Regions from separate parts of the Brevibacterium sp. 50QC2O2 genome, predicted to be linked through region 2. Evidence: riboswitches for the same ligand, from Rfam matches in the RefSeq annotation. Region 2 holds a riboswitch; each other region holds the start of a gene.
The links. A riboswitch is a leader RNA that binds a small molecule or an ion and turns the genes downstream of it on or off. The one in region 2 is predicted to bind thiamine pyrophosphate.
Positions count from the first base shown of each region.

Region 1 (10,240 bases), on a different contig from region 2:
CGCCGCCAGGTCCTGTACCGCGTAGCCGCGGTAGGTCAGGGAGTTGGTTTCCTGGACGACCTTGGAGACCGCCGTGTAATCGACGGTGACGCCGGCCAGGCCCTTCTTGATGTCCTCGCTCACTTGTGTCCCTCCTGAGAGAAGTTGAAGACGTGGGAGTCGAATTCGTTATATGCCGCGTAATCGATGGTGTCGTACAGATCCGCGCGGGTCTGCATACCGTCGACCACGTTGATCTGAGTGCCCTCGGACCGGATGGTCTGCAGGCCGCGCTTGATCGCGCCCATCGCGATGCGCAGCGTGGTCACCGGGTAGATGACCAGCTTGACGCCGGCATTCGCCAGCTGTTCGGTGGTGTACAGATCGCTCTTGCCGAACTCGGTCATATTGGCCAGGATCGGCACGTCCAGGGCGTTCGCCATCTTCTCGAACTCGCCCAGGTCGCGCATGGCCTCGGGGAAGATCAGGTCCGCACCGGCGGCCGCATAGGCCTTGGCACGGTCGATCGCGGCGTCCAGGCCCTCACCGGCGCGGGCGTCGGTCCGGGCGGAGATGACGAAGTTGTCGTCACGGCGGCCGCGCACGGCAGCGGAAATCCGCTTGACCATTTCGGCGGTCGACACGACCTCCTTGCCGTCGAGGTGGCCGCAGCGCTTCGGGTTGACCTGGTCCTCCAGGTGCATCCCGGAGATCCCGGCGTCCTCGAACTCCTGCACGGTACGGGCGACGTTCATCGCCTCGCCCCAGCCGGTGTCGGCGTCGATGAAGGTCGGCAGGTTCGTCACCCGCGCGATGTTGCGCCCGTGGTCGGCGACCTCGGTCAGGGTGGTCAGTCCGATATCGGGCAGGCCCTGCGAGGCGGAGAATGCGCCACCGGAGATGTAGACGCCCTCGAAGCCGGTCTGTTCGATCAGTTGTGCGTTGATCGGGTTGATGGCACCGGGGAACTGGACGATCTTATCGCCGGCCAGCAGGGCGCGGAAGTCCGCGCGGCGTTCGGCGGCGGTCCTGGTTGCTCCCAACATCAGAAGATCCCCTTCGAGCCGGAGTGCTTCAGACCTTCCACTGCGAAGGACAGGCCGCGGATGCCGTCCGCATCGAGTTCGCGCAGGTTCTGAGCCAGGTCCAGGAAGCGGTTCTGCTCGGACTCGCTGACGATACCCTCGGCCAGGGTACGGAACTTCTGGATGTAGTTCTCACGCCCGAAGGGCCGGGCGCCCAGCGGGTGGGCGTCGGCCACCGCCAGTTCGTCGACCAGCTTCGAGCCGTCCTCGAACTCGATCTCCACGCGACCGCCGAAGGCCATCTCGTTGGGATCGGTCGAGTGGTAACGACGCGTCCACTCGGGGTCTTCCTCGGTGGAGATCTTGTGCCACAGTTCCACGGTGTCCGGCCGGGCGGCGCGTTCGGGAGCGTAGGAGCGCTCGTGGTGCCAGCCCTGATCCTGCATGGCCACGGCGAAGATGTACATGATCGAGTGGTCCAGCGTTTCGCGGCTGGCCTTGGGATCCATCTTCTGCGGGTCGTTGGCGCCCGTGCCGATGACGTTGTGCGTGTGGTGCGAGGTGTGGATCGTGATGTGCTTGATCTTGGACAGGTCCTCGATCTCACCGCCGAGCTTGCGGGCCAGGTCGATCAGGGCCTGTGCCTGGTATTCCGCGGAGTGCTCCTTCGTGTAGGAGTCCAGAATCGCGCGCTTGGCCTCGCCGGCACCGGGCAGGCCCACGGTGTAGTGGGCGTCGGGGCCGTCCAGGATCCAGGCGATGACGCCGTCTTCGCCTTCGTAGATCGGGTTGGGCGAGGTCTCCCCGCGCATCGCGCGGTCCACGGCCTCGACTGCCATCTTGCCCGCGAACGCCGGCGCGTGCGCCTTCCAGGAGGAGATCAGGCCCTTGCGGGACTGACGGGTCGCGGTGGTCACGTGCAGGGCCTGGCCGATCGCCTCGTAGGTGACGTTCGGATCCAGGTGCAGCATGGCGCCCAGGCCGGCGGCGACCGACGGGCCCAGGTGGGCGACGTGGTCGATCTTGTGTTCGTGCAGGCAGATGCCCTTGGCCAGGTCGATCTGGATCTCGTAGCCGGTGGCGATGCCGTTGATCAGGTCAGCGCCGGAGACGCTGCCCAGGTGCTGGGCGACGGCGATCATCGGGGGGATGTTGTCGCCGGGGTGCGAGTACTCCTTGGCCAGGAAGGTGTCGTGGAAGTCGAGTTCGCGCACGGCCACGCCATTTGCGAAGGCGGCCCATTCGGGGGAGATGTGGTCGCTCAGCGGCTGGCCGAAGACGGTCGCACCCGGTTCGAGCTTGTGGGGCAGGGCCTGTTCGCGGGCGTGGGTGGGCGCCTTGCGATTGACGGAGGCGGCTGCGACGGAGGCGTTGTCGATGACACGGTTGATCACCATGTCCGCGACTTCCGATTCGATCGCGACCGGGTCGGCTGCGACCTGGGCGATCTTGTAGGCCAGCTGGTCCTTGCGCTCCAGGTTCTCAGCGCTCTTGTATACCCGGACTTCGTGGTTGATCATGGAGGATGCTCCTATTGTCGACTTTGACCTGATGCCGCGTCCACACCCCAGCCTAACGGTGTGCGCGCCTGGCCGGTAGCCCTGCGGCGCTTGTATGGGGATGCGGGCGACGTGTATCTGCCACCACAAATATATCTTGACATCAAGGTATTTCCCAAACCGTGGGTCCGCCGTTGGTCCGCCCGTGGGTCCAACCACGGGTCCGAACGGCGGACAGGCCGTTCGCTCGAACCGGGGCTCGACCGGACTCCGTCGGCACCGCGTCGAGGCCGCGTAGAGTGGGCCGCGTGAGTATCGAGATCGCCCCCGTGCCCCAGACCGTCATCGACGCCGTGATCGCCCGTGCCCTGGACGAGGACGCCCCCACCGGCGACCTCTCAGCGCAGACCTTCGTCCCCGCCTCCCTGACCACCACGGCCAGGGTCGTCGCCCGCGAACCCGGCGTGATGGCCGGCGGTGCCGTATTCGCCACCGCCATGGAACAGGCGGCCTACCGCACCCAGGCGCCCGGCGCGCCGGCCGGAATCGTCCCGCTGGCAGCGGGCGCCGCCGGCACCGTGTCCGTCCGACAGCTGGTCGCCGAGGGCGCCCCGTTCTCCACCGGAGACGCACTCATCGAGGTCTCCGGCCCCGCCCACGCGGTGCTGCTGGGCGAGCGCACCGGTTTGAACCTGCTGCAGCGCCTGTGCGCGATCGCCGCGCTGACCGCGCGCTATGTGGCCGCTGCGAACGCAGGCCGGGCGCAGTCCGACCCGGAGCACGGCACCACGGCACGTCCGGTGCGCGTGGTCGACACCCGCAAGACCACCCCGGGCCTGCGCACCCTGGAGAAGTACGCGGTGCGCGCAGGCGGCGGGCACAATCATCGCGCCGGCCTGTCCGATGCGGTGATGCTCAAGGACAACCACCTGGCCCTCCTGGGCGAGGGCGAGGCGCTGACCGCCGCCCTGCGCGCCGGCAAGGAGAAGCTGGGCCACACCACGCACCTGGAGGTCGAGGTGGATCGTTTCGAGCAGATCGAACCCGTGCTGGCCGCCGGTGTGGACACCATCATGCTGGACAACTTCGGCCCGGCCGAACTGGCCCGCGGCGTGGCCCAGGTGGCCGGGCGCGCCCTGGTCGAGGCCTCGGGCGGGGTGAACCTGGAGACGATCGGGGCGATCGCCGCCAGCGGGGTCGACATCGTCTCCGTCGGCGCGCTGACGCATTCGGTGGTCAACCTGGACCTGGGCCTGGACACCGTCGAGGACGTGCTCACCGTCTGAGCCGACCGCGTTATAGTGGAGGGACAACGACAGGGGAGCGCCACAAGGGGCGCTGAGAGTGCAGTGAACTGCAGACCCTCGAACCTGCTGCGGTTAGGACCGCCGAAGGAAGTCGAGTTCTCTTTCCCCTCCTGATCATCACAGGAGGCGAGCATGACCGATCATGCTGTCCACAATTCCGTGTCCACCCGCAGCACCTTCCGCTGGCGAGTCGTCGACATCGTCACCGCATCCGTGCTCGGCGTGGTGTGCGGACTGATCTTCTGGCTGTGGGCCGCGGCCTGGAGCTTCGTCGAACCGCTGTTCGCATTCTTCCCGCCGGCCTCCGGCCTGCTCAGCGCCGGCTGGGTGCTGGCCGGACCACTTGCCGGACTCATCATCCGCAAACCGGGCGCGGCCCTCTATGCTGAGGTATTGGCCGCCATCGCCGAGGCCACGCTGGGCTCCCACTTCGGCTTCGGCGCGATCATCTCCGGGCTCTGTCAGGGGCTGGGCGCCGAACTCGCGTTCACGGTCCTGGCCTACCGCCGCTTCGGCTTCGGCACCGCGCTGTTCTCCGGCGCGCTGGCCGGCCTGGCCCTGGGCCTGAACGAGAACCTGCTGTACAACACCGAATGGCTGCCCGCGTGGAAGTTGACGTATCTGGGCACGACCGCGGTATCCGGACTGGTGATCGCGGGTGTGCTCATGTGGGCGGCCGTGAGGGCACTGGCACGTACCGGCGCGCTGTCCGCATTCGCAGCGGGCAGGGCGAAACAGGAGGTTTGAGACTGTGAGCGTTGAAGCGACGACCCGGGGCGGCACACCACCGCGCGCCGTGGGGAACCGGCTGAGCTGGCGGGTCGTCGACATCGTCACGGCATCCGTGCTGGCGGTGGTCTGCGGCGTCATCTACTGGATCTGGTCGGCCGGCTGGACCTTCATCACCCCGGCCTTCGCGGCCTTCCCGCCCGGCGACGGGATCCTCTCGGGCACCTGGGTGCTGGCCGGGCCCCTGGCCGGGCTCATCATCCGCAAGCCGGGTGCTGCCCTCTACGCCGAGGTCCTGGCCGCCGTGACCGAGGCCGTGCTGGGCTCCCACTTCGGGTTCTCCATCCTGCTGACCTCCCCCATTCAGGGACTGGCCGCGGAGCTGGCCTTCGCCGTCTTCGCCTACCGCCGCTTCGGCTTCCCGGTCGTGCTGTTCTCCGGATTGCTTACGGGTACGGCGCAGGGCTGCATCGACAATATCGTTCTCTACGCCGAATGGCTGCCCGTGTGGAAGACGTCCAGGATCGCGTTCTGCGCGGTCTCCGGGCTGCTCATGGCCGGCCTGTTCGTGTGGTGGATCGTGCGCGTCCTGGCCCGCGCCGGAGCACTGACCGCATTCGCCGCCGGGCGCGGTGCCGACGAAGCGCCGGGCTCCCGCGGTTCCGCAGCCGAGGCCACTGCCGGTTCCGACCGAACGCGCGCCACCGCGGCCGGCGCCCCGACCGGTACCTCGACCGGCGGCTCCCCCGCACCGGGCGCCTCGGCCGACGGGCGATCCGACGTAACCGACCGGAGACCGGATGACCCCGCCGTCGTCCCCGCCGAGGTCGTGGCCAGGGACTTCTCCTACCGGCACGCCGGCCGCAAACGCGCGGCCTTCTCCCACCTGTCCCTGACGATCCCGGCCGGCCAGAAGGTATTGCTGGCGGGGGCCTCGGGCGCGGGGAAGTCGACCTTCCTGCACGCCCTGGCCGGGGTCCTGCCGGCCGAATCCGGCTACGCCACCGGAGAACTGCTGGTCGCCGGCGCCGCGCCCGATCCGACTCGCGGGACCTGCGGCCTGGTGCTCCAGGACCCCGATTCGCAGGCGGTCATGTCGAAGATCGGCCACGACGTCACCTTCGGGCTGGAGAATCTGCGGGTGCCCGCCGAACAGATCCCGGCCAGGGTCGCCCACGCGCTGGACCTGGTGGGCCTGGACTATCCGCTGGACCATCCGACCACGGCCCTGTCCGGCGGGCAGAAGCAGCGCCTGGCAATCGCCGGGGTCGTCGCGATGCGCCCTGGCCTGCTGATCCTCGACGAGCCGACCGCCAACCTCGACCCCGAGGCCGCCGTGGCCATCCGCGATGTCATCGTCGACGCCGCCACCGCGACCGGCGCCACCGTGGTGCTGGTCGAACACCGCCTGCCGCTGTGGGCCGAACACGTGGACCGGATCGTGGTGCTCGGCGCCTCGGCCGACGACGCCGAGGGCACCCGGATCATCGCCGACGGATCGCCCAAGGCGGTGCTCGGCGATGAACTGCTGCGCCCGCACCTGCGCGCGGCGGGCCTGTGGCTACCCGGCGAGGCTGTCGAGGTCCCCGACGACATCCCCGACGGCTCCCTTGGCACCACCGACACCGGGCAGATCGCCGCGGTGGGCGCTGCCGGCCGGGACGCCTCCGGTAGGGACGCCGCAAGCGGTGTGGCCCCCGCACAGCCCCTGCTGTCCACCCATGCCCTGCAGGTGGGCCGCGAGTCCCGCGCCGTGGCACGGGTGCCGGGACTCGAACTGCACCCCGGCACGGTGCTAGCCGTACGCGGTCCCAACGGCGCCGGCAAGACCACCACCGCACTGACCCTGGCGGGCCTGCTTCCTCCGGTGGCGGGCGATGTCGTGGCCGGCGAGGGCCTGGTGCGCCTGCCCGGTGCCGCGCGGGTTCCGAAGTCCACCCATCCGGGCGAGTGGAGTTCCAAGGAGCTGGTCGAACGGATCGGCATGGTCTTCCAGGAACCCGAACACCAGTTCATGCGGCCCAGCGTGCGCGCCGAACTGGAATACGGCCCGCAGCGGGCGGGCTGGGCCGAAGCCGATGTCGCCGCGCGCACCGCGCAGTTGCTCGACGCGCTGCGCCTGACACCCTTGGCCCAGGCCCACCCCAACACCCTGTCAGGCGGTGAGAAGCGCCGGCTCAGCGTGGCCGCGATGATCGCCGCGCGCCCGCCCGTGCTCATCGTCGACGAGCCGACCTTCGGCCAGGACGCCCTGACCTGGGGCGCGCTGGTGGAGCTGTTCGAGGAGCTGATCGCCGGCGGCACCGCGATCGTCGCCGTCACCCACGATGCGGACTTCGCCACCGCGATCGGCGCGCGCACCGTGCATGTCGACCAGGCGGGGAACGCTGGGAGGCGGGCATGACCTCGGCCCCGGAAACCGACACGGTGCGCACGAGCGCTGCGGACTTCGCACCCGCCGCGGGCTGGGTCATGCGGATCAACCCGGTGGCCAAGATCGCCGTGATGGCGCTGCTGACCCTGGGCGTGATCCTGAGCATCGACGTGGCCTCGGCCTCGACCATGTTCGTGCTGCAACTGATCGCGCTGCCGTTGATCCGGCTGCGCTGGAAACTTCTGTCGCGCCTCTGGTTCCTGCCCCTGACGGCCCTGTTGGCCGGTTGGGGCACCGCGATCCTGGCAGCCAAGACCGGCACGGTGCTGGTGGACCTGGGGCCGCTGACGATCACCAGCTATTCGGCGTCCATGGGCCTGGCGATTTTCCTGCGCGCCATGTGCATGATGCTGCCGTGCGTGGTGCTGGTGCTCACCATTGACTCCACGGAGTTGGCCGATGCGCTGGTCCAGCTGTGGCACCTGCCCGAACGCGTGGTGCTGGCGGCCCTGGCCGCCAGCCGCCTGCTGGGCCTGTTCGCGGCCGAACTCGACACCCTGCGGATGGCCAGGCGGGCGCGGGGCGCGGCCTTCACCGGGCCCCTGGCCAAGGTCGCAGAGTTCTTCCCGCTGGCCTTCGCCCTGCTGGTCCAGGCGCTGCGGCGCTCGGGGAAGCTGGCGATGGCGATGGAGGGCCGTGCCTTCGGTACCGCGCAGCGGACCTGGTCGCGCAAGTCCCGATTGGTGGGCGCTGACTGGCTGTTCATGACAGTGGCCTTCCTGATGGCCGTGCTGTCGATCGCCACGGCCTCCTGGGCGGGCACCTGGAACCCGATCGTGTGAGGCGAGCCGGGGCCTCGGCCCGTGCGCGGTAGCGGCCCGCCGGGTTCGGGCGGAGCCGCCGCTCAGGGCCACCCGGTGCAGCCCGGGGTGCGGCGCCGGGATTGTGACCGGCGTCGCAACGCGTGGCAGGATGAGGGCATGACGCGTACTGCACTGGATTTCGACGACAACTGGTTCGACCCGGAGGAGCTCGTCGAGTTCCGCCGCCGTCTGCCGATCACCTACGTCAACGCGGTCCCCGTCCAGGTCGACGATATGGGCCGGGTCGAGCGCATCGGCCTGCTGCTGCGCACTCTGGCCAGCGGCAAGCTGGGCCGGGAGATCGTGGGCGGGCGGGTGCGCTACCACGAGTCCCTGCGCACGGCGCTGATGCGCCATGCGGAGAAGGACCTGGGTCCGCTGGCCCTGCCCGAGGTCCCCGCCTCGCTGACCCCGTTCCACGTCGCCGAATACTTCCCCACCGAGGGGATCGGGCGCTACCACGATCCACGCCAGCACGCGGTCGCGCTGTGCTACATCCTGCCGGTGCGCGGGGAATGCGCCCCGCAACAGGACACCCTGAGCCTGGACTGGCTGACTCCGGCCGAGGCCCTGCGCGATGACATCGTCACGGATATGGCAGGCGGCCAGGAGCACATCGTGCGCGCCGCCCTGGCCCACCTGGGCGTGCTGCCCTGAGGATCGGCGTGAGGCAGGGCTGCTGAGAGAGGAGGGCCGCGATGGGCGATGTCCGCATGCAGATCACCCGGCCCGGCATTTCCCTGGCCGAGGCCACCGCACTGGCCCCGCAGGTCCGCGAGTGGCTGCGCTCCGAGGGATTCGCCGACGGGAGCCGGCGATTCGGCGACTGGATGTACGAAGGCAGCTTGGGCGACTACATCGGTCCCTGGATTCTGGGCACTCACGAGGGTCGACTCATCCACGATGTGCCCGTGTGCGTGATCGTGGGCTGGAAGCACTACCTGGCCGAGGCCGGCTATCCGGCCGTCGTCACCGCCTGTACCGCGTGCGGGGCCGCATCGCCGGGCGAGGCGGAGATGGAGCGGGTCTACCGGGACTGGTGGGCTGACCCAGCCGTTTCCCCACGAGTGATCTGTCGGGAATGCGGCCACGGCGAGGCCCTGACCGACCGTGATCTGGAGGACGTCGAGGTCATCGCGCCCCTGGCGATCACCCTGGGCTCCGCAGTAGCTGCAGACCAGATAGTCGATGACATCGCGGAGCGCTTCGGCGGCCACTGGTTCCTCAGCGCCTACCGGCTGTAACCTCCGCGATATATGGCCCGGGTTACCATCGCATATGCCCGAACTCGCCCTCCGCCCCATGACCACCGCCGACTGGCCCGCCGTGCGCTCGATCTACGCCGCCGGCATCGCGACCGGCAACGCCACATTCCAACCGGAACCACCGAGCTGGGAGGACTTCGACGCCGGACACCTGTGCGCTCATCGACTGGTGGCGGTCGAGGAGGCAGACGGAGTGCTCGGCTGGTGTGCCGTATCGCCCACGTCCTCGCGAGCCGTCTATTCCGGGGTCGTGGAGCACTCGGTCTACGTCTCCCCAAGCGCCCAGGGCCGCGGAGTGGGCCGGGAACTTCTGCACGCCCTGCTGGAAACCACCTCGGCCGCGGGTATCTGGACCGTGCAGGGCTCGGTCTTCCCGGAGAACACGGCCAGCCTGGCCCTGCACCGGTCCATGGGCTTCCGCGCGGTGGGCCGCCGCGAGCGCATCGCGCGCATGGACTACGGCCCCTATGCCGGACAGTGGCGCGACACCATCCTCATCGAGCACCGCGTTCGCGCCTAGGCCACCCGGGCACAGGTTCCGCAGCGGCCCTCAGCATGTTCACAGTTTCAGCCCGCGGGAACTCCCAGGCAATCTCTTCCTAGGCTGGTCCCATGCCCAGACTACGCATCGAGATCCCGGCGACCGACCGCGTCGAAGCCAAACGGATCGCAGCCGACTACCAACGGGGAAGACCCCACCGAGGTCTTGAGGAAGAGGTGGAGCAATCCGCCTGGGATCGGGGTCGAACTCCCCTAAGCCGTCCCACCTTCATCGGTCTGACGAATGGGGATCAGCCCCTCTACAAATTCGACATCGAGGTCGAGTCCGTGGTGTGAGCTGACACCGGGCCAGACGCACATTGGATACCATCAATCACGCAAAGCGATGATGAGTAGCGGCAAATGCAATTCGACGACGTCGCGGACAACATCCACGTCGACTCCGAAATACTGGTGGACCAGGATGTTGCGGAACCCGCGAATCTCCGGCCAGGCGATCTCCGGATGTGCATCCGTAATCTCCTGCGGCAGGTGGTTGGCCGCCTCACCGATGATCTGCAGATTCCGCTCTATGGCATCCTCAGCCATGTTGACCAGATCCGGAGAACCACTGTCCAATGCGGCAACATACCGCTGACACCGTTCAACGGCCCCGATGATGTCGGTGATCCGTTCGCCTGGTCCACGGCTCACAGCGG
Region 1 covers NZ_JANIJZ010000033.1:2,823-13,062, reverse strand. The annotation lists gene NQ038_RS14895 (bifunctional 2-methylcitrate synthase/citrate synthase) at 1-123, opposite strand, end outside; gene prpB (methylisocitrate lyase) at 120-1,025, opposite strand; gene NQ038_RS14885 (MmgE/PrpD family protein) at 1,025-2,524, opposite strand; gene nadC (carboxylating nicotinate-nucleotide diphosphorylase) at 2,812-3,789, shown strand; TPP riboswitch at 3,811-3,917, shown strand; gene NQ038_RS14875 (ECF transporter S component) at 3,943-4,557, shown strand; gene NQ038_RS14870 (ECF transporter S component) at 4,562-6,943, shown strand; gene NQ038_RS14865 (energy-coupling factor transporter transmembrane protein EcfT) at 6,940-7,755, shown strand; gene NQ038_RS14860 (NUDIX hydrolase family protein) at 7,894-8,433, shown strand; gene NQ038_RS14855 (hypothetical protein) at 8,475-9,020, shown strand; gene NQ038_RS14850 (GNAT family N-acetyltransferase) at 9,055-9,561, shown strand; gene NQ038_RS14845 (hypothetical protein) at 9,654-9,878, shown strand; gene NQ038_RS14840 (HepT-like ribonuclease domain-containing protein) at 9,912-10,235, opposite strand; gene NQ038_RS14835 (nucleotidyltransferase family protein) at 10,232-10,240, opposite strand, start outside.
Region 1: it holds a riboswitch for thiamine pyrophosphate, as region 2 does, so the genes downstream of both, NQ038_RS14875 (ECF transporter S component) here and thiE (thiamine phosphate synthase) in region 2, are expected to answer to the same signal.

Region 2 (10,240 bases):
TCCGGTGACGATCACGGCGGATAAGACACTGGCCGAACTGGACGAGGTCTGCGCGCAGTACCGCATCTCCGGCCTGCCCGTGGTCGACGAGTCCGGCGTCCTGGTGGGCATCGTGACCAACCGCGATCTGCGCTTCGTATCGCATTCGAAGTACGAGACAACCACGGTCGCCCAGATCATGACCAAGTCGCCGCTGATCACTGCTCAGGTCGGCGTTGCGCCCAATGACGCCTACGCCCTGCTGGCCGAACACAAGATCGAGAAGCTGCCGCTGGTCGATGAGCACAATGTGCTCCAGGGCCTCATCACGGTCAAGGACTTCGTCAAGACCGAGGAATACCCCGATGCCTGCCGCGACGGCGAGGGCCGGCTGCTGGTGGGCGCCGCGATCGGCTTCTACGGTGACTCCTATGAGCGCGCCGGCCTGCTGGCCGACGCCGGTGTGGACGTGCTGGTCGTGGACACCGCCAACGGCCACGCCCGCGGCGTGACCGACATGATCAAGCGCCTCAAGTCGGACAAGGCCTTTGCCGGGGTGCAGATCATCGGCGGCAACGTCGCCACGCGTGAGGGTGCGCAGGCGCTCATCGACGCGGGTGCGGACGCCATCAAGGTGGGCGTGGGCCCGGGCTCCATCTGCACGACCCGGATCGTCGCCGGCGTCGGCGTTCCCCAGGTCACGGCGGTCCACCTGGCCTATCAGGCGGCCAAGGCGGCCGGCGTTCCGGTCATCGCCGATGGCGGCCTGCAGTACTCCGGCGATATCGGCAAGGCCCTGGTCGCCGGTGCAGAATCGGTCATGCTGGGGTCCCTGTTCGCCGGCACTCGTGAGGCCCCCGGCGAACTCATCCTGGTCAACGGCAAGCAGTACAAGTCCTACCGCGGCATGGGGTCGCTGGGTGCTATGGCCCCGCGCAAGGGCAAGTCGTACTCTAAGGACCGCTACTTCCAGGCCGATGTCGCCACCGATACGGAACTCATCCCGGAGGGCATCGAGGGCCGCGTGGCCTACCGCGGGCAGCTCAAGAACGTCGCCTACCAGCTGACCGGCGGCCTGCGCCAGACCATGTTCTACGTGGGCGCGCGCACGATCCCGGAGCTGCGGGCAAACGGCCGTTTCGTCCGCCTGACCACGGCGGGTCTGAAGGAAAGCCACCCGCACGACATCCAGATGACGGTCGAGGCGCCGAACTACCACTCGCACTGAGTCCCATCGTCTGAGTCGCGGTGCCGCGTGGCCGGGACCCGCCATGGACCCATCCAGGGGTCCGGCGGGTTCCGGCCACGCGGCGTTTTCGCAGATGGGCGGGCAAAGGGGCGACATATCGCTCCGGCGGTCGCACACTTGTGGCATGACACCGAACCCCGTTCCAGACCCCAGACCGCCCACCGACGAAACCGAACGGACCCCGCTGGCCGTCTCCCTGTGGTTCGACAGGTGCGCACAGGATGCCGTTGAGCACTACACCAGGGCGTTTCGCTCCGTCACCGTCGAACGCGCCGAGAACTACCCGGCCGATCCCGCAGAGCTCCCTGACTTCCAACGCGATTTGGCCGGCGAACTCCTGGCGCTCGACCTGCGGATCGAGGACCTGGACTTCACCTTCATCAACGCCGATGACACCTTCCGGCCCACTCCGTCGCTCAACCTGACCGTCAACTTCGATCCGGCCCGGCACACCGATGCCCGTGCCTATCTGGACCGGGTCCGCGCGGTGCTGATGGAGGGTGGCCGCGAACTGATGCCGCTGGACGCCTATCCGTTCAGCCCGCACTACGCCTGGGTTGAGGACCGCTTCGGGGTGAGCTGGCAGCTGATGGTGACGAACCCGGACGGGCAGCCCCGACCGTTCCTGCTGCCCTCGCTGAGCTTCGGCGGTCCCCAGCAGAACCGGGCGGCCGAGGCCGTCGACTACTATCTGCAGACCTTCACCCGGATCTTCGGCCCCGACCTCCCCAGCGGACTGGGACACCTGTACACCTATGGCGAGTTCGGCGGGGTCCCGGACCTGGGCCCGGGGGTCGAATCGCCGGTTACCGCCGAATCCGTGATCCACGCGGACTTCCGGCTCGCCGGGCAGTGGTGCACGGCGATGGACCCAGGGGCAGGCCAGGACTTCACCTTCACGGAGGGTGTCTCGCTCATCGTCTACGCGCAGGACCAGGCGCAGATCGACGCACTGTGGGAGGCACTGTCGCATGTCCCGGAGGCCGAGGCCTGCGGCTGGTGCAAGGATCGCTTCGGCCTGAGCTGGCAGATCGTCCCGCGCACCTGGCCGGAGCTGAGCACCAGGCCGGGGGCCTATCAGACGATGATGGGCCAGAAGAAGATCATCATCGCCGAATACTGAGTTCGGCTCGACCCCGGCCGGATTCCCCGGGACCGACCGTGATCCGGCCGCTGGGAACGGCCGAGGTTCAGGCCGGCCGAGGCGCGGCGCCACCGCCGGCACGGCGCTTGCGGAACAGGACCTGCTGGCTGATCGAGGCCAGCAGGACGCCGGAGGAGTCGGTGATGTCCCCGTGGTAGAGCCCGCGCCCGTAGGCCACGGAGCGGGGCCGCAGGTCCATCAGCATCCACTCCTCGGCGTCCATCGGGCGGTGGAACCACAGAGTGTGGTCCAGGCTCGACTGCGATTGGAACTCTTCGGTGTTGTACGTGCCGATGCCCGACGAGATGTCGGAAAGATAGGTCACCGCCAGGATGTTCATGAGGTCGCGGCTGATCGTCGCAGCCCCCACCCCGGTGCGGCTGAGATCGGCCGTGCAGCGGGCCCAGAAGCGCTGCGGATAGTCGGGTTCGGGGAAACCCGGTTCGGTCCTCCGGCCCTCGAAGCTGAACAGCCGGGGGATCGGGTAGAACTCGTTCATCGGCAACTCGTGGTCGTTCAGCGCCGTATCGCCCTGCACATCGGGGGACTTCCCCGGCAGTGCGAAGGACGCCGACATATTGAAGATGACCCGTCCGTTCTGCAGTGCCACCACGCGCCGGGCCGAATAGGAACCACCGTCGCGGTCGCGGAAGACCTGGAAGACCGTGGGCTTCGAGGCGTCGCCGGGCCGCAGGAAGTATCCGTGCAGAGAGTGCGGCAGGCGCCCGGAGTCCACGGTCAGGGCCGCGGCCAGCAGGGATTGGGTGGCGACCTGGCCGCCGTAGAGCGCGAAGGGTTCGTCGAAGACGAAGCCGGCGCGGTAGATGTTGAGGTCGATCTTCTCCAACTGCAGAAGATTGAGCAGGCTGCCGGGTGCTTCGGTCACGGTTCCTCCAAGGTTCGGGCTATGCGGGGATACCCCAACTCTAGACTGCCGTGGATGTTAGTGTGGAGCCGATGACACGGGGTGCCCAGGTAGTCGCACCGGCGCGGGTTCGTGCCGCCGCCGGCCGGCCAGGGCTGAGAACACACCCGTCGAACCTGTCTGGATAACTCCTGCGAAGGGATGGTCATGATTGACCCCGCTGTGCTCAACCCCCGCCTGATCCCCTACGATTTCAGCCTGTATTTGGTGACCGACACCGCGATGTGCACCGCCGCCGGGCGCGGCGTGGCCGACACCGTCGCAGCCGCTGTCACCGGCGGCGCCTCGGTCGTGCAGGTGCGCGAGAAACACGCCTCCGACGCCGAGGTCCTGGCCCTGACCCTGGACGTGTTCGCCGCCCTGCGCGGCATCCCCGCACCGGCCGGGACGGCGGCCGAGAACGTCCCCGTGTTCCTCGACGACCGCGTCGAAGTCGTCGCCGAACTGCGTCGGCGCGGCCTGCCCGCCCACATCCACGTGGGCCAGACGGACATGCCGCCGGCCCAGGTCCGCGCCCGCCTGGGCGCCGAACCCCTGCTGGGCCTGTCCGCCCACACCGCCGAACAGTTCGCCGTCGCCGCCAAGGCCGGGGGAGTGGACCTGTTCGGAGTCGGCCCCGTCTGGGCCACCCGGACGAAGGACGTGCAGCGCCCAGCACTGGGCGTCGAGCACTGGACCGAACTGAACCGGGAGGCACTGGAACTCGGGATCCCCGCCGTGGCGATCGGCGGGATCAAGGGCCACAACGTCCACGAACTCGCCGGCGCCGGCGCCCTGGGCGTGTGCGTGGTCTCCGATATCTGCACTGCAGCCGATCCCGAGGCCGCAGCGCGGTCGATCCGCGCGGCCTACCTCGGCGCGCAGGGGGAGAACCGATGAGCACTGCGCCGACGAACACCGTGCCGAACCCCACGCCGTTGAATACAGTGAACAGGCCCCCGATCGCCCTGACGATCGCCGGCACCGATCCGTCGGGGGGCGCCGGCATCCACGCCGACCTCAAGAGCTTCGCCGCCCGTGGAGCCTACGGCACCTCCGTCATCACCGCCCTGGTCGCCCAGAACACCCATGGTGTGTCCCGCGTCTACGGGATCGATGCGGACTTCGTTGCCGACCAGTTCGACTCGGTGCTCGGGGACATGCCCGTGGACGCGGCGAAGACCGGGATGTTGGGCACCCGAGAGCTGGTCGACCTGACCGTGGACAAACTCGCAGAGACCCCCGTGCCCCACCTGGTCGTCGACCCCGTCATGGTCTCGACCTCGGGACACCGGCTGCTCGACGCCGACGCGATCGGCGCGGTGCGCGCGCGCCTGCTGCCGGTCGCCTCGGTCATCACCCCGAACCTGCCGGAAGCGGCCCTGCTGCTCGGCGATGACGTCGCCGAGGCCCGCGACGAGTCCCAGATGACGGCCCAGGCCCGCGAACTCGTGGCGCGCGGGGCCGGGGCGGCCCTGGTCAAGGGCGGCCACGGCACCGGCGGCACAGTCTTCGACGTGCTCGCCGTCGCGGATGGCCACGGGGCGACTTCGGTGCACGTGTACACGCACCCACGGGTCGCCTCGGCCAATACCCACGGCACCGGCTGCACCTTGTCCGCCGCCATCACCGCGGAACTGGCTCGCGGGGCACAGCTGGAGCCCGCGGTCTTCGAGGGCCTGGAGTACCTGGGCCGGGCCCTGGCCGCGGCGGCGGGCTGGAACCTGTCGCTGGACCCGGCCGGCGCCCACGGGCCGGTCGACCACCTGGTCGATCTGCGCCCCGTGCGCGCACGAGCCTGAGCACCCGAAACCCGACCTGAGCACCCGAAACCCGAGGAAGGATACACCATGGTCGACTACCACCTGTTCAGCCAGGGCCCGCGCACGCGCGAGCTGTGGAATTCCGTACACGACGTCATCACCCGGATCGAGGAACTCGACTTCCTGGGCCAACTGGCCGACGGCACACTCGGCCACGAGGCCTTCGTGAACTACCTGTTGCAGGACGAGCTGTACCTGGACGGCTATGCCCGGGCCATGAGCCTGCTGGGGGCGGCCGCACCCAGCAACGACCAGACCCGCTTCTGGGTCTTGGCCGCAGGCGAGGCGATCGCCGATGAACAGTCGATGCACGCCGAATTGCTGGCGGACCCCGGGTTCTCAACGATCGCCGACCGGCTTTCGACCGCGGCCGGTGTGATCGGGGCGGCCTGGCCCGCCGGCGGGGCCAACCCCACGACACTGGGCTACACCTCCTATCTGCTCAGCCAGGCGGCGAGCGCACCCTATGCGGTGGGAGTCGCCGCGATCCTGCCGTGCTTCTGGGTGTACGCGCACATCGGCAAGGTCCTGGTTCAGCGGGTGCGGGCGGGGTCCCGCGATCTGGCGGGGCATCCCTTCGCGACCTGGATCGAGGCCTACGACAGCCCCGACTTCGACGCATCGGTGGTGGGGGCCGTGGGCATCCTCGAGGGCCTGCTGGAGGCCGCGCCGAAGGCCGAGCTCACGCGCATGGTCCAGACGTTCCGCCAGGCGTGCCTGTACGAACTGCACTTCTGGGCGGCGGCCCATGTGGGCCAGGACTGGCAGGAGCCGAATCACCGCACCCCGCGGGGATGAGGGCCGGCGGGGCCGGGACCCCGCAGTGCCCGGACCCGAGAGAGCGCGTCGGGACGTGTGCCGGAGCGGCCCCGGGTGCGTGCCGTGGAGATATGCGTGCGCGGTAATGTGGGGACGAACGAAACCCCGAAGAAAGGCAGATCGATGAAGATTCGCGGAGCAGTGCTGCGCACCATGGAGGCTCCCCGGCCCTACGCCGAATCGAAGCCCCTGGACGTCGTCGAAGTCGAACTCGACGCCCCCGGCCCCGGCGAGGTCCTGCTGAAGATGACGGCGGCCGGCCTGTGCCACTCCGATCTGTCCGTGGTCAACGGCAACCGCCCCCGCCCGCTGCCGATGCTGCTGGGCCATGAGGGCGCCGGCATCGTCGAACAGGTGGGCCCCGGTGTGAGCGACCTGGCCGTCGGCGACCACGTGGTCACCGTCTTCCTGCCGCGTTGTGGGAAGTGCGAGAACTGCCTGACAGACGGCAAGCTGCCGTGCATTCCCGGCAGCGCCAGCAACAACGCCGGCTATCTGCCCGGCTTCGACACCGCTGCCGATGCGGACGTGCCCCGCGATGGCAACGGGATCGCGCAGCTGACCCGGCTCCATGAGATCGACGCAGCCGGCAATGTCACGGGGGACCTCTACCACCACCTGGGCGTTTCGGTGTTCGCCGATCACGCGGTGGTCAACCAGGCCTCGGTCGTCAAGGTCGGCGCCGACGTCCCGCCCGAGGTCGCAGCGCCCCTGGGCTGTGCGGTGCTCACCGGCGGCGGCGCCGTCATCAACGCCGGCAAGCCGCAGCCGGGCCAGGACGTGATGATCGTGGGCCTCGGCGGTGTCGGCATGGCCGCCCTCATCACCGCGCTGGGCCTCGATGGGGTGCGCGTGATCGCGGTGGATGCGAACCCGGACAAGCTGGTGCGGGCCAAGGAGCTGGGTGCTGCCGCGGCCTTCACCCCGGCACAGGTAGCCGAACAGGGAGTCAAGGCACCGGTGGTCGTCGAGGCGGCCGGGCATCCCGCGGCCTTCGAAACCGCCTTCGAGGCGACGGCGGTGGGCGGCACGACCGTGACCGTGGGCCTGCCGGCGCCCGACGCCACCTCCTCGATCCACCCGGTGGTCCTGACCAGTGAGGCGCGCACCGTGATCGGCTCCTACCTGGGCTCGGCCGTACCCGCCAGGGACATCCCGAAGTACGCCCAGCTGTGGCGGGAGGACCGGCTGCCGGTGAAGGAACTCGTGTCCTCGACGATGCGCCTGGACCAGATCAACGAGGCCATGGACACCCTGGCCGACGGTAAGGCGATCCGTCAGGTCATCCTGTTCGACTGAGCTTCCGAGCCCGGCCGATTCCAGGGCCCCGGCACCGTTCCCAATACCACGGAACGGGACCGGGGCCCTGATCTATTTCTGCTAGAACGCTGTGAAAGGAGTATGCTGTCCAAGGAATATACCCAAGTTGACAACGCTGTCGGCGGTCCGCACCATATCCCCGGTCCGGACCGCCGACGGCATTTCAAGGAAATGAGTTCGCACAATGGCGACGAGCACGACTCCTGACGCTGCCGGCAGCGGCAGCGCCCCCGGTCCGAACCAGAAGACCACCTGGCAGACGGTCAAGGCCATTCTGGCCGCGTCCTCGGGCAATCTGGTCGAATGGTTCGACTTCTATATCTACTCCTTCTTCTCCGTCTACTTCGCAACGCAGTTCTTCGTCAAGGACAACGAGGTGCTGTCGCTGCTGCAGGCGGCCCTGGTGTTCTTCGTCGGCTTCCTGATGCGACCCATCGGCGGCTATATCTTCGGCCGGGCCTCGGACAAGCTGGGCCGGAAGAACTCGATGCTGATCTCCATCCTGGTCATGTGTGCGGGTTCGCTGCTGCTGGCCTGCCTGCCAACCTCCGATCTGATCGGCGGCTGGGCGGCCTTCCTGCTGCTGATCGTGCGCATGATCCAGGGTCTGGCCGTCGGCGGTGAGTACGGTGCGACCGCCACCTACATGTCCGAGGTCGCCACCGAGGGCAAGCGCGGCTTCTTCTCCTCCTTCCAGTACGTCACGCTGGTCGGCGGGCAGCTGTTGGCCAGTCTGCTGGCCGTCATCATGACGCACACCCTGGGCGATGAGCAGATCACCGCCGGTTGGTGGCGCCTGCCGTTCGTGATCGGCGCCGTCGCGGCCCTGGTGTCCCTGTGGCTGCGGTCGGGTCTGGAGGAGACGACCAGCGAAGAGGTGCGCAAGCACGAACACGCCGGCAGCTTCCTCGAGGTGCTGCGCCACCCGCGGTCCTTCTTCGTGGTGCTGGGCATCACCGCCATCGGTTCGCTGGTGTTCTACATCTTCACCACGTATATGCAGAAGTACCTGCTGGTGGTGCACCAGAAGACTCCTTCGGCGGAGACCTTCTCGAAGGGCCATATCGCCGACCTCATGACGATCGTGCTGCTGATCTTCATCATCATGCAGCCGATCGCCGGTTGGGTCTCGGACAAGATCGGGCGCAAGAACAACATGCTGATCTTCGTCATCGGCATGATCATCATCCCGATCCCCGTGCTGCACTTCATCGGCAACTCCACGAGCCTGGTCGGTGCGGGTATCTGGATCGTCATCGCCATGGCCTTCGTGGCCATGTACACGTCGATCTCGGGCATCGTGAAGGCCGAGATGTTCCCGGCGCACATCCGCGGTATCGGCGTGGGCTTCACCTATGGCATCGGCAATTCGCTGTTCGGCGGTTCGGCCGAGTCCGTGGGCCTGTGGTTCCAGAACGCCGGGCACGGTAGCTGGTTCCCGATCTACGTCGTCATCGTCGCGGTGGTCGGCCTGATCGCGGTGCTGTTCATGCACGACAACCGCAAGCACTCCACGATCGACAACCCGGGCGATTCGGCATACGGTCGCGTGGGCAAGTAAAAGCACGGGGTTTCACGACCCGACCGATAGGGTGGGAGGCGATGTCCTCCCACCCTTTTCCGTCTCCCGCTGCGTCCCGTGCCCGCTCCCTGCGCCGCGCCCGACTGGGCGCCTCGCTGTTGTTCTTCACCAATGGGGCGATCATCGCCAATCTGGCCCCGCGCCTGCCCGAGCTCAAGGCCGCCCTGGGTCTGGGCGGTGGCGCCTACGGCATGGCCGTGGCGGCCTCGACCGTGGGCGCAATCCTGGTGGGCCCCTTCGCAGCGCGTCTGTTGCGCCGGATCGGTTCGGCCCGGATGGCCACGGCGGGCACGGTGTTCGCGGGCCTGGCGATCCTGCTCGTGGGATTCTCCCCAGCGCTTCCCGGACTGCTGGCACCGGGACTGTTCGTGTTCGGCCTGCTGGCCTCGGGGGCGATGGACGCACTGACCGATGTGGCGGAGAATTCCCAGGGCCTGCAGGTCCAGCGCCGCTACGGCAAGTCGATCGTCGGCAGCATGCACGCGGTGTGGTCGGTCGGCGCCGTGACCGGTGGGCTGATGGCCGCCGGGGCCCTGGCCTGGGGCCTGCCACTGCCGGTGCACTTCGCGGCCTCTGCGCTGTTGGTCGGCACGGTCGCACTGCTGGCGTTCCGGCTGTGCCTGCCCCCGGAGCGCACCCGCACCGTCGTCACGGACGGAGTGCGGGCACCGGGATCGGACCCCGCCCCTGAGCAGGGGCACCGGACTGGCGAGTACCGCCGAGAAGGCGCGGGCGCCCGGGTTCTGCCGGTGTGGGTATTAGTCCTGGCGCTGGGCGTGCTGGGGGTCGCCGGTGCCGGGGTCGAGGACCTGGGCAGCACCTGGTCGGGCGTCTATCTGGGAACCCTGGGCGCCTCGGCCCAGCTCGCGGCCTGGGGGTTCACCGTGATCGCCGGCAGCCAGTTCATCGGCCGGCTGCTGGGCGACCCCTTGGGTGATCGGCTGGGACCGCGCGCCGTCACCGGGGTCGGCGGCCTTCTGGTGTGTGTCGGAATGGGCCTGGCGTTGACACTGCCCGGCCTGCCCCTGACCTTCGCCGGCTACGCCCTGGCCGGCCTGGGGGTGGGAACCTGCATCCCGAATGTGCTGGCCCGCGCCGATGAACTCTCGGGCCTGAAACCCGGTACGGGCCTGGCACTGGTGTCCTGGCTGATGCGCCTGGGCTCGCTGTGCCTGGCCCCGGTGGTCGGTTTCATCTCCGACCACGCCGCGACCGGCCTGCGCGCCGGCCTGGTGTGCGTTCCGGTTGCCGGTTTGCTCATCGTGCTGCTGTGCTGGGTCCTACCCGGGCGTCGGGGTGAGCGGTTGTGACCGTCGATGCGGTTCTCCCGGAGTTCTACCGGTGGTAGACCGCTGGTAGGCTTAGCACCCGTGAGCACTGAGATTGAAATCGGCAGAGGCAAACGAGGCAACCGGGCATT
Region 2 covers NZ_JANIJZ010000003.1:248,850-259,089, forward strand. The annotation lists gene guaB (IMP dehydrogenase) at 1-1,207, shown strand, start outside; gene NQ038_RS04235 (VOC family protein) at 1,353-2,351, shown strand; gene NQ038_RS04240 (acyl-CoA thioesterase domain-containing protein) at 2,419-3,258, opposite strand; TPP riboswitch at 3,326-3,457, shown strand; gene thiE (thiamine phosphate synthase) at 3,445-4,176, shown strand; gene thiD (bifunctional hydroxymethylpyrimidine kinase/phosphomethylpyrimidine kinase) at 4,173-5,078, shown strand; gene NQ038_RS04255 (TenA family protein) at 5,127-5,897, shown strand; gene NQ038_RS04260 (alcohol dehydrogenase catalytic domain-containing protein) at 6,042-7,217, shown strand; gene NQ038_RS04265 (MFS transporter) at 7,423-8,799, shown strand; gene NQ038_RS04270 (MFS transporter) at 8,841-10,130, shown strand; gene NQ038_RS04275 (GuaB3 family IMP dehydrogenase-related protein) at 10,191-10,240, shown strand, end outside.

Region 3 (10,240 bases), on a different contig from region 2:
CGCGGCCCGCCAGGCGGGCGAAGTCGACCAAGCGAGCTCGGACCTCGGTCCCGTCCATCCCCGCCCGGAAATCCGCGGCAAGCCGGAAGTCCCATCTGGCCCCCAGCCGCGGGGGCCGGCTGAACCTGCGGCTGGCCCTGCTCGATCTGCGCGCCGAACGCCGCCGGTGGGCGCTGGTGCCCGCAGTATTCTTCCTTGCGGCCCTGCTCATCACCCTGCCGATGAACCTGCTGAGCACCTTCGAAAGCCCCCGCTTCGTCACCTATATGGGCGCGCCCCAGAGCGATCTGCGCGCCGACATCCAGTTCGTCGACCCCGCCGCCGGCACCGGGGCCGAGGCGATGGCCAAGCTGCGGGGGCAGCTGGATCGGGACTCACGGGTGACCGATGTCAAGGCCTTCGCCACGGTGCTCGCGGAGGCCCCCGGGGAGGAGGGGTGGGAGGCGCTGCGTGTGGGCATCGGCGACTATTCGGACGCCGGGCTGGTGTACCTGTCCGGCTCCGGGCCGCGGGACGGGCAGATCGCGCTGTCGGCCTTCAACGCCGAGAAATACGGCGTGGGACCGGGGGACTCGATCGAGCTGCGACAGGCCGGTGGAACCACACGGGCCCAGGTCAGCGGCGTCTACCAGGACGTGACCAGTGGCGGCTTCACCGCGAAACTGCAGGGCGAACCCCCTGCCGAAGCCGAAAGATGGACCCTCTTCGCCGATGTCGCCCCCGGTGCTGATCCGGCCGAGGTCTCCGCGGACCTAGATGCGGCGAATCCGGCGGCCACCGTTATCCCGATGCGCGAATACGTGCGGCAGACGCTGTCCTATGTCACGGATACGCTGCGCACCGCCGTCATCATCACCCTGGTCTTCGGGATCGGGTCCGCGGCGCTCATCTCCACCCTGTTCCTGCGCCTGTGCATCGGGCGGGACCGGCAGAAGATGGGGGTGCTGTCCGTGCTCGGCTTCTCAACAGGTGAGATCATCGGCCAGCTCCACCTCAAAATGCTCATCACGGTGGCGGCCGGCACCGTCCTGGGCACGCTGGTGGCGGCGACCCTGGGCGAGCGCCTGGTGGGAGCGCTCATCTCCCTGGCCGGACTGGGACTGACCCAGCTGACCTTCATCCCGCAGCCGTGGATCGTCTACGCGCTGTTCCCCGTCCTGCTCACCGGCGCAGGAATGGGCGGGGCCGCACTCGTGGCGCACAGTCTGCGCGGGGCCGACCGCAGCGGGTGGCTGCGATGACGAAAGGAAGCGATATGACAGGCGGGAGCCAACCGCGTCTGCAGGTGCGCGATCTGTCCAAGACCTTCTTCACCACGGATCCGCCGGTCGAGGTGCTGCGCGGGATCGACCTGGACGTGGCAGCCGGCGAGTACCTGGCGATCATGGGGGCCTCGGGCTCGGGCAAGTCGACCCTGCTCTACGCCATGAGCGGGATGGACCATCCGACTGGCGGCAGCGTGTGCCTGGACGGGCGCGAGCTGACCGAGCTGGGCGAGGCCGAGATGAGCCGGGTCAGGCTGACCCGGATGGGCTTCGTGTTCCAGCAGTCGCACTTCCTCCGCAATCTCAATATCCGGGACAATGTGCTGCTCCCTGCGCTCAAGGCCGGCAACAGCGCCGAGCAGGCCGCCGCGGCGCAGCAGACGGTCGACCGGCTGCTGGAGCGCTTCGGCATCGCCGAGGTCGCCGACCACGAGGTCACCCAGGCTTCGGGCGGGCAGCTGCAGCGGGCCTCGCTGTGCCGGGCCCTGGCCACCGACCCGGCCGTATTGTTCGCCGATGAGCCCACCGGAGCGCTGAACAGCAGCGCCACCCAGGACGCGCTCGATGCGCTGACCGAGGCGAACCGGGCGGGCACGACCATCGTCATGGTGACCCACGATCCGGTCTGCGCGGCCCGGGCCGAACGGCTGGTCTACCTGGTCGACGGCCGGGTGGTCGACACCCTGCGGCAGGGACCCTGGAGCGCCGAGGCCGCGGCTCAGCGGGAGCGGGAGCTGCTGGCCTGGCTGGGTGGCCAGGGGTTCTGAGCGGGCGGAAACGACTGGCCATCATTGGTGATGGCCTGGCTGGTCAAGCTGTTCAGTGACATCCAACCCCGGCATCCGTATCCTATGCACGCCCGCCGGCGCTGCCGCAGTTCACGAATACAGCCGGTTGGCCCCTTCCGATCCAGCTCGCCGTTCTCGGCGTGCTCTATGCGCTCATCGCCGGGACGGTTTACCTGCCGTTGGGGTATGCGGCTGATCGGGTGCTTGGAGCCCGCCCGGTTATTGTGTCCTGCTGAGAGAATCGACTCAGACCACTTCGAAGCCCCAGACGTCGACGCTCATGCCGCGTCGCTGATCGGCATCGTGGGCGTGCTGATCGCGGGCGGCACTCCAGGCCTCGTAGGCTTCCCGGGTGTCCCAGCGGGTGACGACGAAATACTTGTCCTGGCCGCTGACCGGGCGCAGTAATTCGAAGCCCGCGAATCCCGGTGCCTGGTCCACCGCCTTCTTGCGCGCGGCGAAGCGCTTCTCGATCTCGGCCGCGGCGCCGGGAGGGAAGGTCAGTGCGGTGATGTTGACGAATGCCATGGTGGTCTCGCTTCCCCGCCCAGTTCCCGGGCGGTCGTCGGGGTTTGGAGATTGCGGATAAGCCCACCCTAACAACGTGGGCGCGGTGGGTGCTAGGCGAATGACGAAGATCGGCTGGTACCGTGGCCCGGCGTAACGATCCGATTTCGTAGGCGCGCAGAGGGTGATGAGATGTCCCATCCGAACGATCCCCGGCAACAGGGTTGGTATACCGGCGGTCCCGGTGGAGGGAATCCGCCGGTTCCGGGCTACCCTCCCGCACCGGGGAATGCGCCTGTGAACCCGCCGGGGAACGCTGCGGGTGCCGGGTCCAAGAACGGTGTGGGCCTCTGGGCCATGATCCTGGGCATCGTCGGCTTCATCGTCTGGCCGGCCGGCGTGGTGGCGATCATCCTGGGGATCCTCGGCCTGCGCAACCTCAACCTGAACCGTGCCGACAACAAGGGGCAGACCGTCACGGGTCTGGTCCTGGGGATCTTCACGACGATCGTCGGGTTCATCGTGAGCGTGGCCATCGTGATCGCGTTGATCGTCGGCATCGGGGCGACTTCGCAGGATGACACCGGGGGGATGCACGGTGACTCGGGGATGCAGGGTGATTCCCCGGCCGAGCCGGCACAGCCCGGCTCCGATGGGGACGCAGGGGGTCAGAAGGACTCCGGACAGGAACTGGTGCCGGGGGTGACCATGGAATTGGAGCCCGAGGCGTCCGGCAAGGCGTCCGAGCACGCCGCTCCCGACAGGATCCAGGGGCAGAACCCGGTCTTCCTGCGCGTGCACCTGCGCAATTCCTCGGATGCGGACTTCGCTCCACCGTACCCGCTCATCACGTGCACCTACGGTGGGGGAGCCGAATGTCCGGAGGTCTTCGACAGGAGTGTGTCTCCGACCATCGACGGGACCGACAAGGGATTCCACTCCTCTGTTCCCGCGGGCAAGGACCTGTCCTTCATCACCGCCTATGCCGTACCGGCCGAGCAGATGAAGTCATTGCACCTGAAGTACGAGTTCGCGATCGACGGGCAGGGCCGGCGTGCTCTGGACTTCTCGGCGGGGTGATTCGTCCGGGACACCGGGCGGATCACCCCGGGTGACCTGGGTCTATGGGTCGCAGAGGCGCAATGTGACCTGCGTGATACGTTTAGAAACATGAATAGGTTAAGGATTACATCAGGCGTTGTCGCCGTTGCCGCCACCATCGCCCTGGCCGGGTGCGGGGGAGCCCGAACAGGATTCCCAGCCCTCGCACGCGGCCGCCCAGCCGGCCGAGGCCTCGGCTCCGGGTGTCGATGGGGGTGCCGCGGACGGTGCGGCGGGCGAGGACTCCGCCGCCGCGGGGCAGCAGGGCGGCGGCCCGGTTGCCGACGGTCAGGAGGTGACGGACAAGGAGTACACGTTCCGCCTGCCCGCCGACTGGACGGATGCCAAGACCGTCCCCGGCGCCTCGATTCCCGACGGAATGAAGGTGTGTGCGCTCAAGGGCACCAAGGACGGCATCCCCAATATGAATATCGCGATGACCACCACGACGAGTGCGGATACGACGATCGACGATGTGGAGAAGGACGCGGTATCCCAGATCAAGGACACCGGCGCCAAGAACCCGAAGGAATACGACAAGTTCACCGTCGACGGTGAACAGGCCCTGCACTTCTCGATGGAGAGCCAGAGCAACGGCCGGTCCTTCCTCGCCGACCAGTTCTACCTGCTGCACGGCACGAATGTCTACGTTCTGAGCTTCGGCAACGACCCGAAGGTCAAGCAGGGCGATCGCAACGACATGCTGGTCTCCGTGCTCAACAGCTGGAAGTGGAAGTAGGGCATGGGAAAACGCCGGATGGAGTCGGGGTGGTGGATCACCCCGGCCTGCGCCTTCGCGCTCGCGGCCTTCATGATCGTGCTGGGCGTGTGGGACCGGCAGATCAACCGGTACGAGGCGTCGACGATGACGTCCACGGTGACGGCGAGTGTGCTGGCCGGAGCGAGCGAATCGACGCACCGGGAATGCGGCTCGGAGCAGAAGACGTGCAGCACGACCTACACCTGCACGATTCGGTACGTCTTCACTCCGGACCCGGCCAGGCCCGAGGCCAGGGCCACCGGTGAGGCCGAAGAGTCCGGGCGCTGTGGTGAGCAGCAGGCCGAGGGGACTCAGCGCACCGTCTACTTCGATCCGGCGGATACGGCCCAGTCGACGGTGTCCGACCCCAATGCGGGGTTGAACCGGCACGGCTGGCTGCTGTGGGTGGGTATCGGGGTCCTCAGTCTGGCCTTCGGTTTCGCCGGCATCTGGTTCCACCGCTGGCTGGCGGGCCTCGGCGAGGCGAAGAATGAATCGCGGAAGCAGTCGGCCGGGCCCGCGAGGCCCGAAGGGGCAGGGTAGGCGGGCCCGGCGGGGAACGGCCCGATCCCGGGTGGGCCCGCCATACCGGGATCCTGGCCGCCGATCCCGGTGCGGGGGTCGTGGTCGAGGTGCAAGGTTGAGGGTGCGCGGCAGGTCGAGCTTGAGCGCGTTCGCGGATTGTGACTGGGTGGGCCGTGCTTGTTCGGGTCGCGCTTGTCCGGACTGTGTTTCCGAAGCCGGTGTGCGCATGGCGATCAGGCCTGGTCGTGCACCGTGACGGCGTAGCCGTCCGGGTCCGCGAAGGTGAAGGTCCGGCCGAAGGGGCTGGGCTTGGGCTCCGAGAGGATCGGGGTGCCCGCGGCGGTCAGCGAGTCGTAGAGCCCCTGCACATCGTCGCAGCACAGCCACAGCGCGACTCCCAGACCGGGCTGCTGGACCTGGTCGAGATTGACGCCGGGTAGCGGTTCGCGCACGGCGAAGGCGATCGGGGTGGTGGTGAAGACGATTGCGCCGGGAGGTGCGCTCGGCGCCCGGTGCAGGCCGAGGTGGGTCTCGTAGAACTTCGCCGAGCGCTGCAGGTCGCGTACCTGGAGGGCGATGAAATCGGGTCCGGTGACTGACATGGGGTGTTCCTTACTGTTCGACTGTCCTGGATCGACGATCCTGGACCGATTGTCCTGGTCCGTCCGGGGTTCGGTCCGAAGCCGGAGCGCGATGTCAGGATGCTGACGTAGTCCACTATATGTCAGAATACTTACATGATTCAAGAGGTAAACGCGCGCGCGGCGGGCGAATCCGGAACCGCCGATTCCGGCCCCGAGGATTTGGGGACACTGGTGGGCTACCGGCTCAAAGAAGTGCAGTCGATACTGCGCTCCCGGATGGACGAGACCTTGCGGCCACTGGGCCTGACGACCCCGCAGTACGTCTGCCTGGAGGTACTCAGTCGCACTCCGGGCGCCTCGAACGCGGAGCTGGCCCGCGGCGCCTTCGTCACCCGGCAGACCATGAACACCCTGCTGCGCGGCCTACAGGAGCGGGGCCTGATCGAACGCGCGGTGCGCGCATCCAGTGGCAGGGCACTGCCGATTTCACTCACCGCGGCCGGGCGCGAGCTGCTGGGGGCCGCCGTCGAGCGCACCCACCGGGTCGAGGCCCGCCTGGTCTCCCGGCTCACCGCCGTTCAGCGCGAAACGCTGCAGGAAGCGCTGGCGGCCTGCGTCGAGGGCCTGCGCGATTGAATGTGGACCGTTTGTTTCAGATTCCACTGTTCGAACAGTGGAATCTGAAACAAACGGTCCATGGATGGAGGGCGCGGACCCCTACCGCAGATTGTCGCGGTAGTTGTTCTTGTACATCCGGTTGCGCGGGGCCAGCCATAGCGCGGAGAGCACGGTGGCCAGCACACTGGCCAGCAGGATCGCGATCTTCGCGTCGTTCGCATGCTCTCCGGACACGCCGAAGCTCAGATCGGATACCAGCAGTGCAACCGTGAAGCCCACGCCCGCGACGATCGACACGCCGAACAGATCGGTCCAGGTCACCTGCCGGTCCAGGCGGCCCAGCGGGGTACGGGTGATCAGCCAGGTCGAGGCCATGATGCCGATCGGCTTGCCCAGCACCAGGCCCACCATGATCCCCCAGAACACGGGCGCCTGCAGGGCTGCGACGAAACCGGACCAGCCGCCGATCGCCACGCCGGCGGAGAAGAATGCGAAGATCGGAACGGCGATGGCCGAGGACAGCGGCGAGACCCGGTCGGACAGAATCATGGCCAGGGGGCGCTGCTCGGCCTCCACGCCCGAGGTCGCCGCCGGCGCGTCCTCATCCTCCTCCTCGAGTGCCACCTGGGACGCCGGCTTGGCGCCGTTGGCGGACATGGCCGCCGGCGTCACCAGCCCCAGCACCACGCCGGCAATCGTCGCGTGCACGCCGCTTTGGTACATGCACAGCCAGGCGATTGCGCCGATCGGCAACAGAATCAGCCACATCGCCCAGGCGTGCTTGGCGAAGAATCGGGGGGCGCCGCGGACCAGGAAGAAGTAGGCGAGGATCGGGACCAGCGCGCCCAACAGCCACAGGGGCTGGAGCCCCTGGGCGTAGAAGATCGCGATGATGACGATCGCGATGAGGTCGTCGACCACGGCCAGGGTCATCAGGAAGACCCGCAGTGGGCTGGGCAGCCAGCGACCCATCACCGCCAGGATCGCCAGGGCGAAGGCGATATCGGTGGCCGTCGGAGTGGCCCAGCCCTGTAGGCCCTCGGTCCCGCTGGAGGCCACGATGGCCGCGAAGATGAGTGCCGGCACGATGACCCCGCCGCAGGCCGCGACCATCGGCGTCAGCGCCTGGCGCCAGTCGCGCAGGGCTCCACCGGTGAACTCGAACTTCAGGTCGAGGCCCACGCAGAAGAAGAACACGGCCAGCAGTGCGTCCGCGCACCAGTGGGCCACGCTCAGGTGCAGGGTGGTGAAGCCCAGGGGTAGGTCGAGGTAGGTGTCGCGCACGGCGAAGAACCAGCCCGCCAGTGGGGAGTTCGCGCAGATCACGGCCAGCACCGCCGCGACGATGAGCATGATGCCGCCCAGGTGTTCCCCGCGCAGGGCATTCATGATGGTGGTGCCCAGCGACGGTTTCGCGGGCTTGAGTGTTGTCGGTGTACTGGACATTGGGGTCCTCTTCGGATCGACGGGGTCGCCGGGCACATGCGCAGCACGTGCTCTGACCCCGATTATTCACATGAGAGACCACCCGCGCCGTATACCGTGGGTACGCGCCGAGGTGTTCCCGCCGACCAGACTTCCCGGCACACCGGGGACAACCTTAGCGGCTCATGTCGCCCAGCGCACATTCTGTGTTTCGCCGCGGCCCCTTGCCAGGTGCGCGGGGTCGTGATGTGATGGATGTGTGACACGGGGTACCGCCCGTATGCGCCGGATGAAGATCGGGTGCGACGAGTGGCTGAGAAATACCCGTTGAACCTGATCCAGTTAGCACTGGCGAAGGGATTGTCCGGTGTTCACCGCCCACCGTGGGCCGGTGACAGTGTATGGTCGGCCGGCAGCAGGGTATCCACCCGCGGGCACGACCGGACGCGCACCGATCGCCTTCGCCTCCTATCGAGAGGCATGCATCATGACATCAACCGTTCTTCCGCTCGCCGAGCAGATCGTCCTGGTCACCGGTGGGGCCCGCGGCCTGGGCGCGGCCGTGTCCAGGGCATTCCTGGGCCAGGGCGCCCGCGTCGTCATCGACTATCGTGCTTCGCACGATGCCGCCGGGGCCCTGGCCCAGGAGTTCCCCGACCGGGCACTCGCGATCCAGGCGGACGTCCGGGACCGTGCCCAAGTCGATTCCCTTTTCGCCGAGGCATCCGCCACCTGGGGTGCCCCCGTCACCACGGTGGTCAATAACGCCCTGATCGACTTCTCATTCAACGGTGATGCCCGAGCGAAGGCGGACCGGATCACGTACCCGGAACTCGCCGCGCAGTTCGCCGGTTCCGTTCAGGGCCCACTGAATGTCATCCAGTCGGCGCTGCCCGGCATGACGCGGGCCGGTTTCGGGCGGGTCGTCAACATCGGGACCAATCTGTTCCAGAACCCTGTTGTGCCGTATCACGACTACACCGCCGCCAAGGCGGCACTGCTGTCCCTGACCAGGACGTTCGCCGACGATCTGGGGCCCCGGGGGATTACCGTCAATATGGTCTCCGGTGGACTCCTGCAGACCACCGATGCATCGGCGGCCACCCCGGAAGAGGTCTTCGCCGGGATCGCCGCGAGTACCCCGCTGCGCGCGGTCACAACGCCCGAACAGCTGGCCGACGCGGTGTTGTTCTTCGCCAGCCCCTGGGCGCGGGGCGTGACCGGACAGAATCTCATCGTGGACGGCGGCCTGGTCAAGGGGTGAGGGACGTGACGGTCAAGCAGGCCCATCTCAACCTGTTCATCCACGGTGTCGGCCACCACGCGGCCGCTTGGCGTGCACCGGATGCGCCAAGCGAACACCTCACCGATGTGGAGTACTACAAGGAACTGGCCAGGATCGCCGAACGCGGCAAACTGGACGCCGTGTTCTTCGCCGACGGACAGTCCCTCAGCGGGGACGCAGTGCAGGACGGGCCCGGTTGGGCCCTCGAACCCCTCACTCTGCTGGCCGCCATGAGCCAGGCGACGGATCGTATCGGACTGGTCAGTACTGTGTCGGCCACGTTCTACACGCCGTACCATGCGGCGCGGATGTTGGCCGGTCTGGACCATATTTCAGGAGGGCGCATCGGCTGGAACGTGGTGACCTCGATGTTCGATGCAGAAGCGCAGAACCACGGCATGCCGCACCTGCCGGATCATGCCACCCGTTACGCCAGGGCCGAAGAGTTCGTCGACGTCGTGTTGCGGCTGTTCGATTCCTGGCCGGCCGACTCCATCGTCGTCGAACGGGGAGAGGGGATTGGGGCTTCTGGAGTCCACCCCGGCCGGTATGTCGATGCCGCCATGCTCACCGAGCTCAACCACAGCGGTCGGAATTTCGCGGTGCGGGGCCCGCTCAACGTGCCGAGCCCTCCCCAGGGTCGGCCTGTGCTCTTCCAGGCCGGGGCCTCGGAACAGGGCCGCGACCTGGCCGCGCGCCGCGCGGAGGCAATATATGCGGTGGCCTACGACGCCGAGGCCGGACGTGCCTATCGTGGCGATGTGCGCCGTCGCATCGCCGCCGCCGGGCGCAATCCGGACGCAGTGGCGATTCTGCCCGGTTTGGTGACCTATGTGGGGTCGACCATGGAAGAGGCCCTGGCCAAACAGGCGGCACTCGACGGACTCCTCCCCGTGGAGAACTCGCTGCGGCAGCTCAGCGTGTTCATCGGACAGGACACCTCGGGATGGGACCTGGATGCACCCGTGCCGCCGCTGCCCCCGTTGGAGGAGTTCACGGGGCCCAAAGGCCGCTACGCCACGATTCTGCGCATCATCGCCACTCAACGGCCCACGGTGCGCCGGCTGCTGGGCCGGTTGGCGGCGGGTGGGGGCCATTGCACGATGGTGGGCACACCGGAGTCGATCGCCGACGAGATCGAGATGTGGCTCGATACCGGTGCCGCCGATGGGTTCAATCTGATGCCGCCCTCCCTGCCACAGGGTATCGAGGACTTCGTCGACCATGTCGTGCCCCAATTGCAGCGGCGCGGTAGATTCCGCACGGAATACGTGGGAAAGACCTTGAGAGCTCACCTGGGCCAGTCCTAAGTCGTCCCGCACGGCCCAGCGACATCCGTAACCTGTCCGTCGCAAATCTTCGCTAGACTTGGCAGCAGCCGT
Region 3 covers NZ_JANIJZ010000018.1:9,187-19,426, forward strand. The annotation lists gene NQ038_RS12930 (ABC transporter permease) at 1-1,241, shown strand, start outside; gene NQ038_RS12935 (ABC transporter ATP-binding protein) at 1,256-2,032, shown strand; gene NQ038_RS12940 (antibiotic biosynthesis monooxygenase) at 2,300-2,581, opposite strand; gene NQ038_RS12945 (DUF4190 domain-containing protein) at 2,858-3,640, shown strand; gene NQ038_RS12950 (hypothetical protein) at 3,759-4,400, shown strand; gene NQ038_RS12955 (DUF3592 domain-containing protein) at 4,404-4,964, shown strand; gene NQ038_RS12960 (VOC family protein) at 5,180-5,548, opposite strand; gene NQ038_RS12965 (MarR family winged helix-turn-helix transcriptional regulator) at 5,684-6,166, shown strand; gene nhaA (Na+/H+ antiporter NhaA) at 6,248-7,594, opposite strand; TPP riboswitch at 7,829-7,951, shown strand; gene NQ038_RS12975 (3-oxoacyl-ACP reductase) at 8,061-8,837, shown strand; gene NQ038_RS12980 (LLM class flavin-dependent oxidoreductase) at 8,843-10,168, shown strand.
Region 3: it holds a riboswitch for thiamine pyrophosphate, as region 2 does, so the genes downstream of both, NQ038_RS12975 (3-oxoacyl-ACP reductase) here and thiE (thiamine phosphate synthase) in region 2, are expected to answer to the same signal.